One region of the Hahella sp. NS-SX17 genome, then DNA from elsewhere that is predicted to be linked to it. Evidence: riboswitches for the same ligand, from Rfam matches in the RefSeq annotation. Region 1 holds a riboswitch; each other region holds the start of a gene.
The links. A riboswitch is a leader RNA that binds a small molecule or an ion and turns the genes downstream of it on or off. The one in region 1 is predicted to bind cobalamin.
Positions count from the first base shown of each region.

Region 2: another riboswitch for cobalamin. It lies ahead of AC2IBB_RS00495 (ABC transporter substrate-binding protein); the one in region 1 lies ahead of AC2IBB_RS05785 (TonB-dependent receptor plug domain-containing protein).
Region 3: another riboswitch for cobalamin. It lies ahead of AC2IBB_RS32225 (CbtB domain-containing protein); the one in region 1 lies ahead of AC2IBB_RS05785 (TonB-dependent receptor plug domain-containing protein).
Region 4: another riboswitch for cobalamin. It lies ahead of AC2IBB_RS01295 (ribonucleoside-diphosphate reductase subunit alpha); the one in region 1 lies ahead of AC2IBB_RS05785 (TonB-dependent receptor plug domain-containing protein).

Region 1 covers NZ_CM170632.1:1,269,093-1,272,659, forward strand. Annotated here, with positions in the region: gene AC2IBB_RS05775 (phospholipase D-like domain-containing protein) at 1-586, opposite strand, end outside; gene AC2IBB_RS05780 (DUF3012 domain-containing protein) at 863-1,051, shown strand; cobalamin riboswitch at 1,196-1,392, shown strand; gene AC2IBB_RS05785 (TonB-dependent receptor plug domain-containing protein) at 1,504-3,450, shown strand; gene AC2IBB_RS05790 (NHL repeat-containing protein) at 3,481-3,567, shown strand, end outside.
Region 2 covers NZ_CM170632.1:111,789-115,355, forward strand. Annotated here, with positions in the region: gene AC2IBB_RS00490 (FecCD family ABC transporter permease) at 1-600, opposite strand, end outside; gene AC2IBB_RS00495 (ABC transporter substrate-binding protein) at 590-1,471, opposite strand; cobalamin riboswitch at 1,550-1,825, opposite strand; gene AC2IBB_RS00500 (hypothetical protein) at 1,932-2,537, shown strand; gene AC2IBB_RS00505 (aminotransferase-like domain-containing protein) at 2,544-3,567, opposite strand, start outside.
Region 3 covers NZ_CM170632.1:7,151,939-7,155,505, reverse strand. Annotated here, with positions in the region: gene AC2IBB_RS32235 (ATP-binding protein) at 1-861, opposite strand, end outside; gene AC2IBB_RS32230 (CbtA family protein) at 866-1,669, opposite strand; gene AC2IBB_RS32225 (CbtB domain-containing protein) at 1,784-1,960, opposite strand; cobalamin riboswitch at 1,987-2,198, opposite strand; gene cbiB (adenosylcobinamide-phosphate synthase CbiB) at 2,302-3,246, shown strand; gene cobD (threonine-phosphate decarboxylase CobD) at 3,247-3,567, shown strand, end outside.
Region 4 covers NZ_CM170632.1:269,561-273,127, reverse strand. Annotated here, with positions in the region: gene AC2IBB_RS01305 (pilin) at 1-699, opposite strand, end outside; gene AC2IBB_RS01300 (hypothetical protein) at 946-1,245, shown strand; cobalamin riboswitch at 1,324-1,545, shown strand; gene AC2IBB_RS01295 (ribonucleoside-diphosphate reductase subunit alpha) at 1,671-3,567, shown strand, end outside.

The DNA of each region.
Region 1 (3,567 bases):
TGCTGGCGCTGCGAGTCCAGTTAAAACTGCCGTGAATCAGGACGCTGTCGTCGACAAGAGCGAATTTATGATGCATGTGGTGGGGTTCATCGTCCATCTTCACCAAAATGCCGGCATCTTTGAAACGATTGATGTCGCTGCCCAGATCAAAGGTCTTGTCATTGTCCGTGATGATGCGAATTTTTAGCCCCCTTTCATGGGCGTTAATAATTTCGTCCGCGATTTTGTCATCGGAAATGGTGAATACGCAGATTTTCAAACTGCTTCGAGCATTGCGTATGCGTTCTATGATTGCGCGACGGCATTGCTCCCCTGGGCTGAAATAGGCCCGCGTTAAATTGCTCTCCTCCTCGCCAGAGTCCAAAGCCTTGATCACCCGCTCCAGCCATTTCAGCGCCCTGAGCGCACCATCGCCGCCATTGACGATCAACGGACGGGTCAACTCAAAGGCGCGATTACGCATAAAACGCACCTGATCCGGCTGTAAAGTCTCAAGCATCGCCAGCAACGCCTGTTTCTCAGCATTATCGAACTTTTCATCCGTGAGGGTTTGTTGGAGGAAAAAAGTCAGTTGATCCAGTTTCACTTGCTGATAACCTCATCAGGTTTGTAAATATGAGCTTGGCTCGTTCTAGCCGGCGCTTTTGGGCGTTAAAATCGCAAAGATTGCATAAATCTAACTAATATATCCAGCATGTTAAGGGCTGGCTCCATAGTAATGAGTATTCTTTATAGAACTTAAGAAAAAGGAGGATGAGTTAAATGCCCTCAAAGTCTCAGAGCTCGGATGACTAATTTCTATCTCTCTCCTGTATACTTGCTCGCTAAATATGAATTGATGACTTGTTATTCAGGATTTCCTATGGCGATTAAACGCGTATCTTCTTGGCTATTGGTGGTGGGGTTGAGCTTGGGCGCTTTGGCCGGTTGTTCTCCAGAGGTGGGGAGCAAGGATTGGTGTGAGGATATGGCGACCAAGCCGAAGGGCGACTGGACGGCCAATGAGGCGACGGATTACGCCAAACACTGTCTGTTCCGCTCAGACAGCTAAGCGAACAGCCCCACGCCTAAACTTTGGGATAAGTGGACCAGTTTTACATTTTGATAGTTATCAACAGGTTGTCGTCACCTTGGAGCCTGTTGTTTTCGTGAGGCGCTTTGTGCGCCTTGACTTTGCCGGGGCGGCCATTTAGCTTACGCCCCCATTGCATCAGGTGTCCTGAGAACATTCGTTCAAGGGATGAAACGGGAAGTCGGTTTAAGCCCGACGCTGCCCCCGCAACGGTAAATGAGTCAAACGACAACCCCCTGTCACTGCGGATTCGCGGGAAGACGTTGTCGCCGGTTACGCCACTCATGAGCCCGGAGACCGGCCTGACGCCTGCTTATCGCGTGGCATAGCGGAGGGCTTTGCCGGGACTCGTCTGACTCGACTCCTTTCCCTCTTTGCTTGTATCCGCTGCGCAACAATTGCATTCACTGGCGCTATTCTTTCGGAACATTATGAGGCTTGTAACCCTTTTGCTTTTAGTTGGCTCACAACTGACCGGCGTTCGCGCGGAAGAGTTGGAGCCTGTTGTCGTCGAAGCCAAGGCTCCATCTGCGGATGAGATTGACGCCGAGTATCAAACTGGCTTCGTGAAGGTGATCAAGCGCGAGCAATTTGACTCGAAAGTTGCGACCGTCGCAGACGTGCTGAAGAATGAAACCGGCGTTCAAGTGCGCCAGAGCGGCGGACTGGGGTCATACTCCGCCGTTTATCTGCGTGGCTCCACCAGTAAGCAGGTGAACGTTTATCTTGATGGCGTATTGTTAAACGACGCGACTGGCGGTTCGGTGGACTTGAGCCAGATATTGCTTAACGGCATTGAGCAGATTGAAATTTATAAGGGCGCGACGCCGATTCAGCTGGGCTACTCAGGCGTCGGCGGCGCCATTAATATCAAGTCCCTTCGCTTCAGCAAACCCCTCAGACAATTGAGCCTTGGGTATGGTTCATTCAACAGTCGCAAAGGGGCGCTCACATTCGCCGACGGCGTTGGCGAAACCAACTACCTCGCGTCCCTTGATTACCTCGGCAGTGATAACGACTTCGAGATGCTGAACAACAATCAGACCGAATTTAATCCCTACGATGACCGCGTAGAACGTCGTCGCAATGCGGAATTCAGTCATTTCAACGGCATGCTGACGGCGGAGCGCAGCCTGTCGGATCGCACGGATCTGCAACTGATGGCGCAACACTTCAATAAAGATCAGCATCTGCCTGACATCGCCAATCTGGAGAGCACGCGAACCAGCCTGGATACTGACTTCACACGTCTGCAGAGCAAACTCAGCTTCGCCAGGAATACGCAGGAGAATTATTCGGGACGCGTTTTCTGGTCCACCCAGGAAGAGCGTTATGATGACAGTCAAAGCCGGGTCGGCCTGGGCGTACAGAGAACAGAAGCTACCACAGAGGTTGTCGGCGCTGAGCTGTATGGCTCCTACTCAATAGGGTTGCATTTATTGTCCGCAATGGTGGAAGCGCGCCGGGAAACATACCAAGAAGAGGACCTGACCGGACGTAGCCAAAAGCAGGATTTTGAGCGCATGACCTACTTGTTAGGTATTCAGGACGAGTGGGCGGATGAAGATGATATCTGGCTGGTGCGTCTGAGCGCGCGCCAGTATTTCCTGGACGATGAAACCCCGGCCGCATCCATGAGCGGTCGCGCGGAGGTGGCCTCCGATACAGCTCAGTACCATTCTTTGCAGGCGGGCGTTCGTTATCGTCTGACAGATTGGCTGTCACTTAAGACTAATGCATCCCGAGACGTACGATTTCCCCAGTTAGCGGAAAAGTTCGGCGACAGAGGTTTCTTCATTGGCAATAGTGACTTAAAACCGGAAACCGCGTTGAACGGCGACGTTGGCTTCGAAGTGGGTCTGGATAGCGTCACCGTCTCTGCCGCCTATTTCTATCGGGATTTAAAAGATGCTATCGTCCCCTCTTACGACTCAAGGGGAGTCGGCCGCTTTGAGAATGTTGGCAAAGCAAGGGTTAGCGGAGTGGAAGTGGACGCCATGTATCAACCTGTTCCCGCCTGGACGTTTATCGCCAGAAGCACCGCCCAGGATACGGAAAACCTGTCAAACGCACGTGACCTGCACGGCAAGCAACTGGCGGGCGCCTACACCTATTCCCATTTTTTATCCACTGCTTGGAGTATCGGCCGTATCACCACATCTGTTGAATATCATCACGAATCAGGCGCGTATTACGACAGCGCTCAGGAAACGGAAGTGGAAGATCAGAACATTGTCAATGTGGTGGGGCGCTGGTCAGATGGCGAGACCACTGTCGAAGTCAGCGCACATAATGTGACCGATGAGGTTGTTGAAGCCTTTAATGGTTTTCCCTCTCCAGGACGTCATTTCTTTGTGTCTTTACAACATTTATTTTAGTTTTTGTTTAATAGCTAAGAGGACGTGGGCATGCAACAGAGTATTGGAACAGTATTGAGATGGACGGGGTTAACCCTGACGCTTGCGACAATAGTTGGTTGCGGCGGTGGTGAAGGC
Region 2 (3,567 bases), 1.2 Mb from region 1:
CGATACGCTGAACAGCAAGACCATGCCCAATAGCGCCGGGGGCGCCGCCAGATAGAAGTGCTGCAAAGTGCGATGTTCAAATGAGCCCATCAGCCAGAACAGAATGTCCTGCACCGCGAAAGGGTTTGGCGCCATATTCAACGCCAGCGCCGTCAGCGCTGAACTGAACGAGTTAATCGCGGCCCCGGCGAGAATGATCATCACGATGCCCGCTTCCGATCCCACAATCGCCACCAGCGCCAGCAGTCCCAACATGGCGCCGACAATGCCCGCCACCGGCGTAAACAGGCCGCTGGCGGAAAATCCAAAATAGATGGCGCACACCGAACTCAGCGCCGCCGTGGAGGACACTCCCAGTACGCCGGCGTCCGCCAGCGGATTGCGCAACAGGCCCTGCAACACAGCGCCGGATAGCGCCAATACGGTTCCGCATAACAGCGCCAAGAGTGTCCGCGGCAGACGCACTTCCCACAGAATCAGCTGAGTCTCCAGGTCCCATCCCGGCCAGCTTACCCCTGATACCCGACCGGTGCACAAAGATAGGACGAACAAAAAGGCCAAGGTCAGGCTCAATACCCACAGCAGGCGGTTATAAGTCATCCGCGGCCTCCCCGTCGGAGGCTTTGCGCTCTTGCGCCAGGATATGATCCGCCACCTTCTGCGCCGCCAACGTCATGGCGGGCGTTCCGCAGGACAGCCAATCAGCGGGAATATAGAGTGGCTTATAGCGGGAGGGTCGATGCTTCAGCAACGGATGCTCCACCCAATTAGTGGCCAGCGCCTCGCTATCATAGCTGTTGCTGACCAGCACCAATAAGTCCGGACGCCAGCGCACCAGCGTCTCCAGATCCACCTGTCCCCAGCCTTGCACGCCTTGCTCACTCGCTACGTTAATCACGCCGATGGCGTCCAGAAAAGCGTCCTGAAAATTCCCTTCGCCGGCGATCCAGCCATTGGCGTTAAGGACCAGCGCCTTTACCTGCTTATCCGCTATCTTTCCATGAACATCCGCGAAGTAATCGCGCAATCCTCTGACAATGTCCGCCGCCTGCTCAGGCTTATGCACGGCCTCCCCCACCATTCGCCAGCTCGCCTGCAGGTCGTCAAGGGATTGCGGCAGGGGAATCTCAACCCATCGCATATTGAACTTTCCCACCATCGGCTTCAGCGAGGACGCGCCATACTGGCCCGCCATCACGATATCCGGCCTGAGTTCCAGCACCTGCTCGATAAAACCAAAGTTGGCGGGAATGTCGCGCAAGGTCGGCGCGATTTCCAGCTCAGAGGGCTGATGACTGAGCCAGGTGACCGACACCAGATTTTCCGGGGCGAGATACCCCATCATCTGGTCAACGCACTGGTTGACCGACATGACTGTGGGCTCAGCCGCACGCGCGTCGACCGCGTTGACCGAAAGAGTGAAAGTAAGCGCTGATAGCAATCCCAGGGCCCGAAAAGCCTTAACCAACATGCAGATGCCGCCTTGAATCGATGCGAGGTGCGAATCCGGCGTAAATTCCCCGTTTACGGTCGGATAAAACAGGCTCCGAATGGGAGTCGAACAATGGCAGGTCTCCTGGCTTGCGTTTCGTAGTCCTGTCCCGCCTTCCCGAACATGGAGACGAGCTCCACGCAGTGGCCTTTGATAACGTCGCGATAAGGAGGGGCGGCGTTATCCGGGACAAACTCTTCGCTCACAGTTGCGGGGACAGCTCCGGCTGATCGGGCGCGCATAAAGTGGCGCCCACCGGATTCCCATTTAATCCTGCTCTCATCGAAAGTGATCGAACTTTGAGCAACTGGAACCATTGCGGCCCACATTATCGTGAATTGATCATTTTAAGTCCAGAAAGCCGCTGAGGGGCGCTGGACCTGTCTGCAAGATTGTGTCAGTTTTACGCTCCCGTAATCACCGAAAAGAATAAGACTGTATGACCGACGCGCCTTTGTCCCGCCATGGACTCATTCTGAAACGCCTGCTGTTCCTCGTGTTTATTTATGCAGGAATGGCCTATGGCTTGAGCCTGTTGGAATATACGGTTTTCAATCTGTCTGGCTGGTCGCCGGTGAGCACCGAACGCAGTGTCGAACTGCACAGCCGGGAAGAGGTGAAAAAGGAATTCGATCTTTGCGGCGGCCCGCTATTCGCCGCCAACGCCGTGGTCAGCGCCCAAGAAGGCGATCGCCTGCTCGCCCGCTGTGGACGCTTCTGGCCTTTCTATCATTACACCATTGAAGCCACCGCCCACCCCTTACTGCCGGGCTCCTTTATCCAGTATCCGGACGAGGCGCCGGAGGCCGCGACCGCACGGGAGAATTTCATCATTAATATGCAGGTCATCAACGGCGGTTTCGCCTTGGTGGCGTTATTTGTGATTGGCTTGAGCTGTTTCGCCGGCTATCGCTTTCTTATCAAGAAAGACGAAGAAGCCGGCTATAGGACCGCTTTTCACGGCTTTATCAGCAGCTTTCTGATGCTCGCCTGTTATAGCGGCGTCATGTTCTTCATTGATCCCACGTTCAGCTTCGGCTGGTAATCCCGCCTAGCCTGCGCGCAACCAGACGCCCAACTGGCGGATTGCGTCTTCCGCCTCCGCCGTCCAGGGCGCCGCGCAATTGAGCCGCAGGCAATGTCTGTACTTGTCGCCGTCGCCGCTGAACAGGGTTCCCGGCGCAATGCTCACGCCGGCTGCCAGCGCCTTGCGATACAACGCGACCGTATCGCACTCCTCCTCCAGCTCCACCCATAAAACAAACCCACCCGCTGGCTGCGATACTCGCACGCCTGCAGGAAAATGCCTCAGCACCGCCGTCGTCATGCGCTCCACATGCACCGCGAACTCATGGCGCATACGCCGCAGATGGCGGTCGAAATCCGCCTGCGCCAGATAATGCGCCACCGCCATCTGCGGCAAGCTTGGACAGGCCAGGGTGCTGGCGAATTTCAGGTAACCGACCCGCGTCCGCCAGCGCCCCGGCGCCATCCATCCCACCCGCAAACCGGGGGCGATTGATTTGGAAAACGACGAGCAATACAGCACGCCGCCGGCGCGGTCATAGCTTTTCGCCGCTCGCGGCCGCAGACCGGAAAAGCCCAACTCGCCGTATATGTCATTTTCGATCAAGGGCGCGCCCCGGATTTCCAGCAAGCGCACCAGTTGCTCCTTGCGCTCATCCGGCATCAGGCACCCCAGAGGGTTGCTAAAGTTGGGCATGGCCACGCAGGCTTTGACCGGCCATTGCTCCAACGCCAGTTGCAGCGCCTCCAGGCTGAGTCCGCTTTTCGGGTCGGCGGGAATTTCCAGCGCCTTTAACCCCAAGGCATCAATGACTTGCAGCAATCCAAAGTACGTTGGCGACTCCACCGCCACCACATCTCCCGGCTGCGTCACCGCCCTCAACGCCAGAGTCAGCGCTTCATGACAGCCATTGGTAATAAGAATGTCGTCCGGCTCCAGATCGCACCAGGCGTCCTTCATGCGTTGCGTGATGGCCTCGCGCAAACGCAGCGCGCCAGGAGGAAAACTATACGCTTCAATCTCTTCACTGGGCCCGCGCAACGCCGCC
Region 3 (3,567 bases), 1.5 Mb from region 1:
GCGATGGCTAAGCGCGAACGCGCGGGTCGCCGCTACGTCTTCGGCGCTGACCTCATCGCGGCCGCTCCAGGCGGCGTGGGCGATGGCGGCGCGGCGCCAGCAAATGTCCGCGCGCACGCCTTCTACGCCAGCAGCGAGGCATTGGCTGGCGATGTCCCGTTGTATGTCCGTCGGGCAGAGAACCTGTGGTAATTGTTCGCGGGCGGCGGTGATGCGGGTTTGCAGCTCTTGCTGCGCTTCGCGCCATTGCGCCTGAAACGCGCCGCGATCCTGTTCGAAATCCAGACGACGCTCCACGATAGCCGTGCGCTGCTCAACGTCATAGGTTTCATCCAGGGTGACGGCGAGACCGAAACGGTCCTGTAACTGCGGGCGCAGCTCGCCTTCATCCGGGTTCATGGTGCCGATCAGGATAAACTGCGCCGGATGGCTGTGACTGAGGCCGTCCCGCTCGACAAAGTTCACGCCTGAGGCCGCCGTATCAAGCAGGGCGTCCACCAAGGGATCGGGCAGCAGATTGACTTCATCAATATAAAGCACGCCGCCGTGAGCTTTGGCCAACAGGCCGGGATTAAACTGCACGCGTCGTTCGCCCATGGCCTGTTGCAGATCGATGCTGCCGATCAGACGTTCTTCAGACGCGCCCAGAGGCAGGGTGACGAACTTGTCCGCCGCCTCGGGCAATAAATCCGCCAGTCCCCGCGCCAGCGTCGATTTGGCGGAGCCGCGGGGGCCGCTGATCAATACGCCGCCCAGATGGGGATTGATGGCGGCGAGCAGCAACGCGGTTTTTAGCGGTTGCTGGCCGACAACCGCGGTGAAAGGATAGGCGGCGAGGGCAGGCTGGGCGGCGGCGTCCATTGACTCAGCGCGCCTGCAGGGCGGCGTCCTGACTGCTCCAACGGCGCAGGAACCAGGCGCAGGCCAGCCCGACGATCACCCAGAACAGCGCGTTGGTCAGGGTGGCGGCGGTGACGAATTGATGATGCAGCATCTCTAGCGCTTGCAGAGCCTGTGGGTTGGAGGCGGCGAATTCCGGCGCATTGGTGTGCGGGGCGCCGACCAGATGGGGAATAATCAGCAAAGGCAGTCCACCCAGCTTTTTCCATCCCGGCGCGAACGCCAGCAAGGCGAAACCAATCGCGGTGACCAGGGCGGTGGCGATCCACCACAGCTGGCGGTTTTCCAGCGCGGCGGCCTGCATGCCGGGAATCTCCGGCGGCAGGCCCAAGGCGGGGGCGACAAAAAATACGCCATAGCCCGCCAGCCCCCACACTAATCCCGCGCCCCAGCCTGCGCCGCCTTTGCCACAGAGTCTGGCGGCGTACATACAGGCCAGCATCAGCGCACTGAAGCCAATCCCGGCGAGCACATTGGAGAGCAGGGTGTACAGCGTGCGCTCCACGCCGTCTTCCGGGGCCCAGGCGTCTTCGTCATGGTGATGGCCGCCGGCTTCAGCGCCGCCGTGGTCGTGTTCATGGGAGTGATGGGCGTCCGCCGCAGCATGCTGGAGATCTTCCTCTACGATGGGTTCAGGCTCCTCGCCGCCTTCGTAGGTTTCCGCCTCCAGAATGATGCTGGTGACCTGGGAGTGTTGTACGGCGCTCAGCAGCCCGCCGGCCAACAGGCCAACCAGCAGCGACGCCAGAATAATACGCTGAAACAACATGTCTCTTCCTCATGCGATGCGGTGTAACGTCGCCGTTCGCGCCCTAAAGCCTGTGGGGCATTGACGCGGACGATCGGACCTCTGGCCCTGAATGAGCCTGTGAAATCAGTATTTTCAGTGACAGGGGAAAGCGAACGCGTGCCGGGCGTCGTGAGCGGCGTTGTGAGCCGCATCCATGGACAGAAAGCCCACTGCGAACAGAATCAGTCCGCCGAAGCACATAGCGCCGATAAGTTGCAGCGCGGCATTGTTGGAAGCCAGCAATGGAAGAGAGAGATTTTTAGTTTGCATGATCTGCGCACCTACCCGTACGGACAGCAGTGAATAAAAACAAGGCCGGTCTCCGGGCTTACGAAAGGTCGGAACGAGTCCGACACAACATTTGCGCCTTCCCATGTCACAACAAATGACATAGTGGCGTAGGCAAATTACTTTCGATTACCGTTGCGGGGGCAGCACTGGATTGGCGTAACGCGCACCAGATTTCCCGATTATCTCGCGATCGAGCACCTTGGTCAGCGGGATATGCTATGGGCTCTTTGCGGGGCAAGTCAACAAGTTAGCGGGTTGCAAAGCGCGTGGACCATGGTGAGAATAGGCCGCCTCATCATGAGCCTGGCGCATACTGATCAATGGATACATTGCTGATTCTTGTCCTCGCCCTGACTTTCGACGCCCTGTTGGGAGAACCGCGCCGGCTGCATCCTTTGGTGGGTTTCGGGCGTTACGCTGGTTGGGTGGAAGGGTCGATTCGCATCGCCGATTTCTCTCCGCCAACGCTGCGCGCGCTGGGCGCGGCGGCGGTGACGGCGTCGATACTGCCCTGGGTCGCGCTCGCCTGGCTGGCGAACGAGTGGAGCGAGTCTTCCGCCTGGGGACAGATTATCTTTTCCGCTTTCGTGCTTTATCTCGCCATCGGCTGGCGCAGTTTGCTGGAGCATGTGCGTCAGGTCGCCGCGCCATTGCGCCGGCATGACCTGGAGGCCGCGCGGCGCAGTGTGTCGATGATCGTCAGCCGCGACACGGCGGAGCTGGGGGAGGAGGAGATCGCCGCCGCCGCCACGGAATCCGCTCTGGAGAATGGCTCCGACGCTATTTTCGCCGCCATCTTCTGGTTCCTGCTCGCAGGCGTTCCTGGCGTGGTGATGTATCGCCTCAGCAATACCCTGGATGCGATGTGGGGTTATAAAAACACGCGTTATGTCTATTTCGGCTGGGCGGCGGCGCGGCTGGATGATGTTCTCAATTGGGTTCCCGCCCGTCTGACGGCGTTCAGTTACGCCTGTTGCGGCGCGCTGGACAGCGCCCTGCGATGCTGGCGCGCCCAGGGCGGACACTGGAAAAGCCCTAATGCGGGACCGGTGATGGCGGCGGGCGCGGGCGCGCTGCGGGTGCGACTCGGCGGCGCGGCGACCTATCACGGCAGTCTGCAGTATCGTCCTTCACTGGGCTGCGGCGACGCCGCCTCGGCGCAATCCATCGAACGCGCCTGCGCGCTCATCAACCGCGCTTTGGTTTTGTGGACGGCGACGGTCGCGATAGGAGCGTGCGGGCTGTGGTTGTGGGGAGCGGTTTGAATGAGCGGGAGCGATTTCGATAGTGGGGCTGGCCAGGCGGAAGAACAGGTTCCCGTGCATGGCGGCGATCTGGAAAAGTACAGTCAGCGCTACGGTATTGCCCCTGATGACTGGCTGGATCTGTCCACTGGCGTCAGTCCCTTTCCCTATCCGCTGACAAGCATTCCGGCTGAGGTGTTTCGGCGTCTGCCTTATCCCGACCCGGCGTTGCAACAGGCGGCCTGCTCCTATTACGGGACGGATTCCCTGCTTGCAATTCCCGGCTCGCAATGGGCGATTCAACATTTGCCCGCCTGCTGCGCTCCAGGCGTGGCGGCGCTG
Region 4 (3,567 bases), 1.0 Mb from region 1:
GTCCGGCCAGACGCCGGAGTAAGCGTACGTTTCCGCTATGTCCAATCTGGTCCCTTCCAGCAAGCCAAAGGCCTCGGTCAGGCGGGATTTGATGATCCCGTTACGTCCGGCGTCCAATGCAAACGTCAAAGCGCTGCAAACAACGGCGATGCAGGTGAGTATCTCCAGCCAACGAAAGCTTCCGGCAGTCTGAAAAGATGGTTTTAAAGCGAGGGGCGCGCCGCCAGGTCGCGGCGGCGGGCTGGTTTCGAGTACAGGAACGCCAGCGTTCGACTGGGTTGGAACAGCTATGAACTGCTGGTTGATCCAGCGCGCCCGCCAGTTCAAATAGGTCAGGAAGAAGAAGGAGGGCAGGATAAATAAAGGATTCAATACCTGTGCGAGCGTAGCGGCGGTTATCGCCACCGCAAGATAGAGCGCGCTGGTCCATGGGCCAAGCAAAGGGTCAGAGCGACCCGCCAAGGAGGAACTGCGTGCGAGATTGCCAACCAGCGACGGAATAAAAAAGTAAAAGAATAATCCTCGCAGCGGCGGCCAGATGGGGTCTCCTGATATGAGCCGATACTTGCGCCAGTTCATGTAATGCCAGAACAGCTCATACGCGCTCAGCGTTACCACATACAAAAGACAGTGCAGCCACATAGGCGGCGCAAAATAAGGCGTCAGTGTTTCTTTGAAAAAGCGGCGGCGTTCAGGCAAAGCCAGTCCTTAATGCGAAGCAGAAAATTATTAGCAGTTTAGCTGATTTGCGTCCTGAACTACTTTTGATTCAGGTAATTACCCGTTTATTTTCTTGGGATGACAATGAGGTTGGGCAAACTTCGCCTGCAAGGCAACCTTGATAATCGTGGATATGTTAATGTGGCCGTTAGGAATATCAGTGCGGTTTAGCTGTATTGACTGCGTCGGTTTACTGTTTAGAATAGCCGCCTTTTGAGAATTTCCATGGATTTGAATCTAGTCATCGGCGTCTTGATTGAGAGCGCCTGCCTGTTCGTTGCGGCTAAGATACTAAAAGTCTCGCTGGCGTTTATTGAAGCGTTCTTGATCGTTCTTACGGCGGCATTGATTGTGTACTTTGTCTATGGTCTTCCTGGTTTTCTTCTCGCGATTGGGTTTTATTTGGTGGCGTTGAAGCTAATCACCAAAGCGGATGCTTATTCAGAGATTTTTATTCTCACGCTCATAGGATTAGGCGTCCAGGCGCTACTGAAAAAGTTTTTATTCGCCGTCGTTTTAGCCTGATTCTCTCCAATGCGGCGATGGCCGTGTAGCATCTCCTTTCCTCTATATCTAGTATTTACTTTTAATAGTTAAAACAATATATTGTGCCTCAGCTATGGTTCACGCCTGTTCACAGGTTGTGCTAAGAGGGAATCCGGTGAGAATCCGGTACTGACGCGCAGCGGTGTGGGGGAACGAAGGCGACGGGGGCGAAAACGCCCACGCACTGTCCGAAAAAGGATGGGAAGCGGTCGCCGTAGGTTCGCAAAAAACGTGTAAACGCCCCCGAGTCCGAAGACCTGCCATGCTGAAGTTATTCATGCCTTCGCGACTCAGGGTAATGATAAAGCGCCGCTTTGTGCGAGGCGATTTTCGTCCTGTCTGCGCGTCGCTTTATGTCCCGGTTCGTGGAGGTTTGGCCAGAACACGCGATAGAGGACAATTCCATGACCGGCAGTTTTTCGTCCCCCAGCGAGGCGCGCGCCTCCAGCTCCCCATCTGTTTCATCCGAGTCACACACTCATAACGCCCTGCTGCAGGTGATCAAACGCACCGGTCAGGCTGCGCCGTTTGACGACCGCAAAATCGCTATGGCGGTGACCAAGGCGTTTTTGGCGGTGGAAGGACAATCCGCGTCCGGCTCGCCCCGTGTGCGGGATTCCGTAGAAAAACTGGTTAAAGATATCGTCGCGCGTCTGCGTCGCCGCAGTCCTGAAGGCGGTTCGGTGCACATCGAGGAAATCCAGGACCTGGTGGAATTGGGCCTGATGCGCGGCGGTTTCCAGAAAGTGGCCCGCGCCTATGTGCTGTATCGTGAAGAACACGCCCGTCAGCGCGCGCCGGCGCCAAGCGAACAGGCGGGGGAGGCGCATCCCGATATTAATGTGAAGTTCGCCGACGGGACGGAAGCGCCGTTGAACATGGGGCGTCTGCGCACGGTGATTGGCGACGCCTGTGCGGATCTGGACGGCGTCAGCGAGGAAAAAGTCCTGCAGGGCGCATTGAAAAACCTGTACAACGGCGTCAAGCATAAAGACGTCAACGCTGCACTGGTCATGGCGGCGCGTCCTCTGATCGAAGAAGAACCCAACTATTCCTATGTTTGCGCCCGTTTGTTATTGGACGGTCTGCGCGAAGAGTCTCTGAGCTATCTGAATATTGCGGCGTCCGCGACCGAGGGCGAGATGGCGGAACTTTATCCGACTGCTTTCCGCGCTATCGTTGAACGCTGCATAGAGCATGAATTGTTGTCGCCAGAACTGCTGAAATTCGATCTGGAGCGCCTGGGCGCCGCGCTCAAGCCGGAACGGGATCGTCAATTTACTTACCTGGGGCTTCAGACCCTTTACGACCGCTACTTCATCCACTGGCGCGAGACCCGCCTGGAATTGCCGCAGGCGTTTTTCATGCGCGTTGCCATGGGATTGTCGGTGCAGGAAGATGATCCCAACGCCCGCGCGATTGAGTTCTACAACCTGTTGTCCTCTTTTGATTACATGTGCTCTACGCCGACGCTGTTCAACGCGGGGACCAATCGTCCGCAGTTGTCTTCCTGCTACCTGACGACGGTGCCGGATGACCTGGAGGGAATTTACGGCGCGATCAAGGACAATGCCCTGCTGTCCAAATGGGCGGGCGGTCTGGGTAATGACTGGACGCCGGTGCGTTCTCTGGGCTCCCACATTAAAGGCACCAATGGTAAGTCCCAGGGCGTGGTGCCGTTCCTGAAAGTCGTCAACGACACGGCGGTGGCGGTAAATCAGGGCGGCAAACGTAAAGGCGCGGTATGCGCTTATCTGGAGTCCTGGCACCTGGATATCGAAGAGTTCCTGGAACTGCGCAAAAACACCGGCGATGAACGCCGACGCACCCATGACATGAACTCCGCCAACTGGATTCCTGACCTGTTCATGAAGCGGGTGTTCGAGGACAAGGAGTGGACGCTGTTCTCGCCCAGCGATGCGCCGGACCTGCACGATGTATACGGCTCCGCTTTTGAATCGCGCTACACCCACTATGAATCTCTGGTGGAAAGCGGCGCTATCACCCTGTTCAAGAAAGTGTCTGCGCAGAACCTGTGGCGCAAGATGCTCTCCATGTTGTTCGAAACAGGCCATCCCTGGGTGACCTTCAAGGACCCTTGCAATCTGCGTTCGCCGCAGCAACACGTTGGTGTGGTGCATTCCTCGAACCTGTGCACGGAGATCACTCTGAACACCAGTCAGGACGAAATTGCGGTGTGTAACCTGGGCTCGGTCAACCTGGTCAACCACATTCGCAATGGCGAAATCGATCACGACCGTCTGCGCAACACCGTGTATACCGCGGTGCGCATGCTGGATA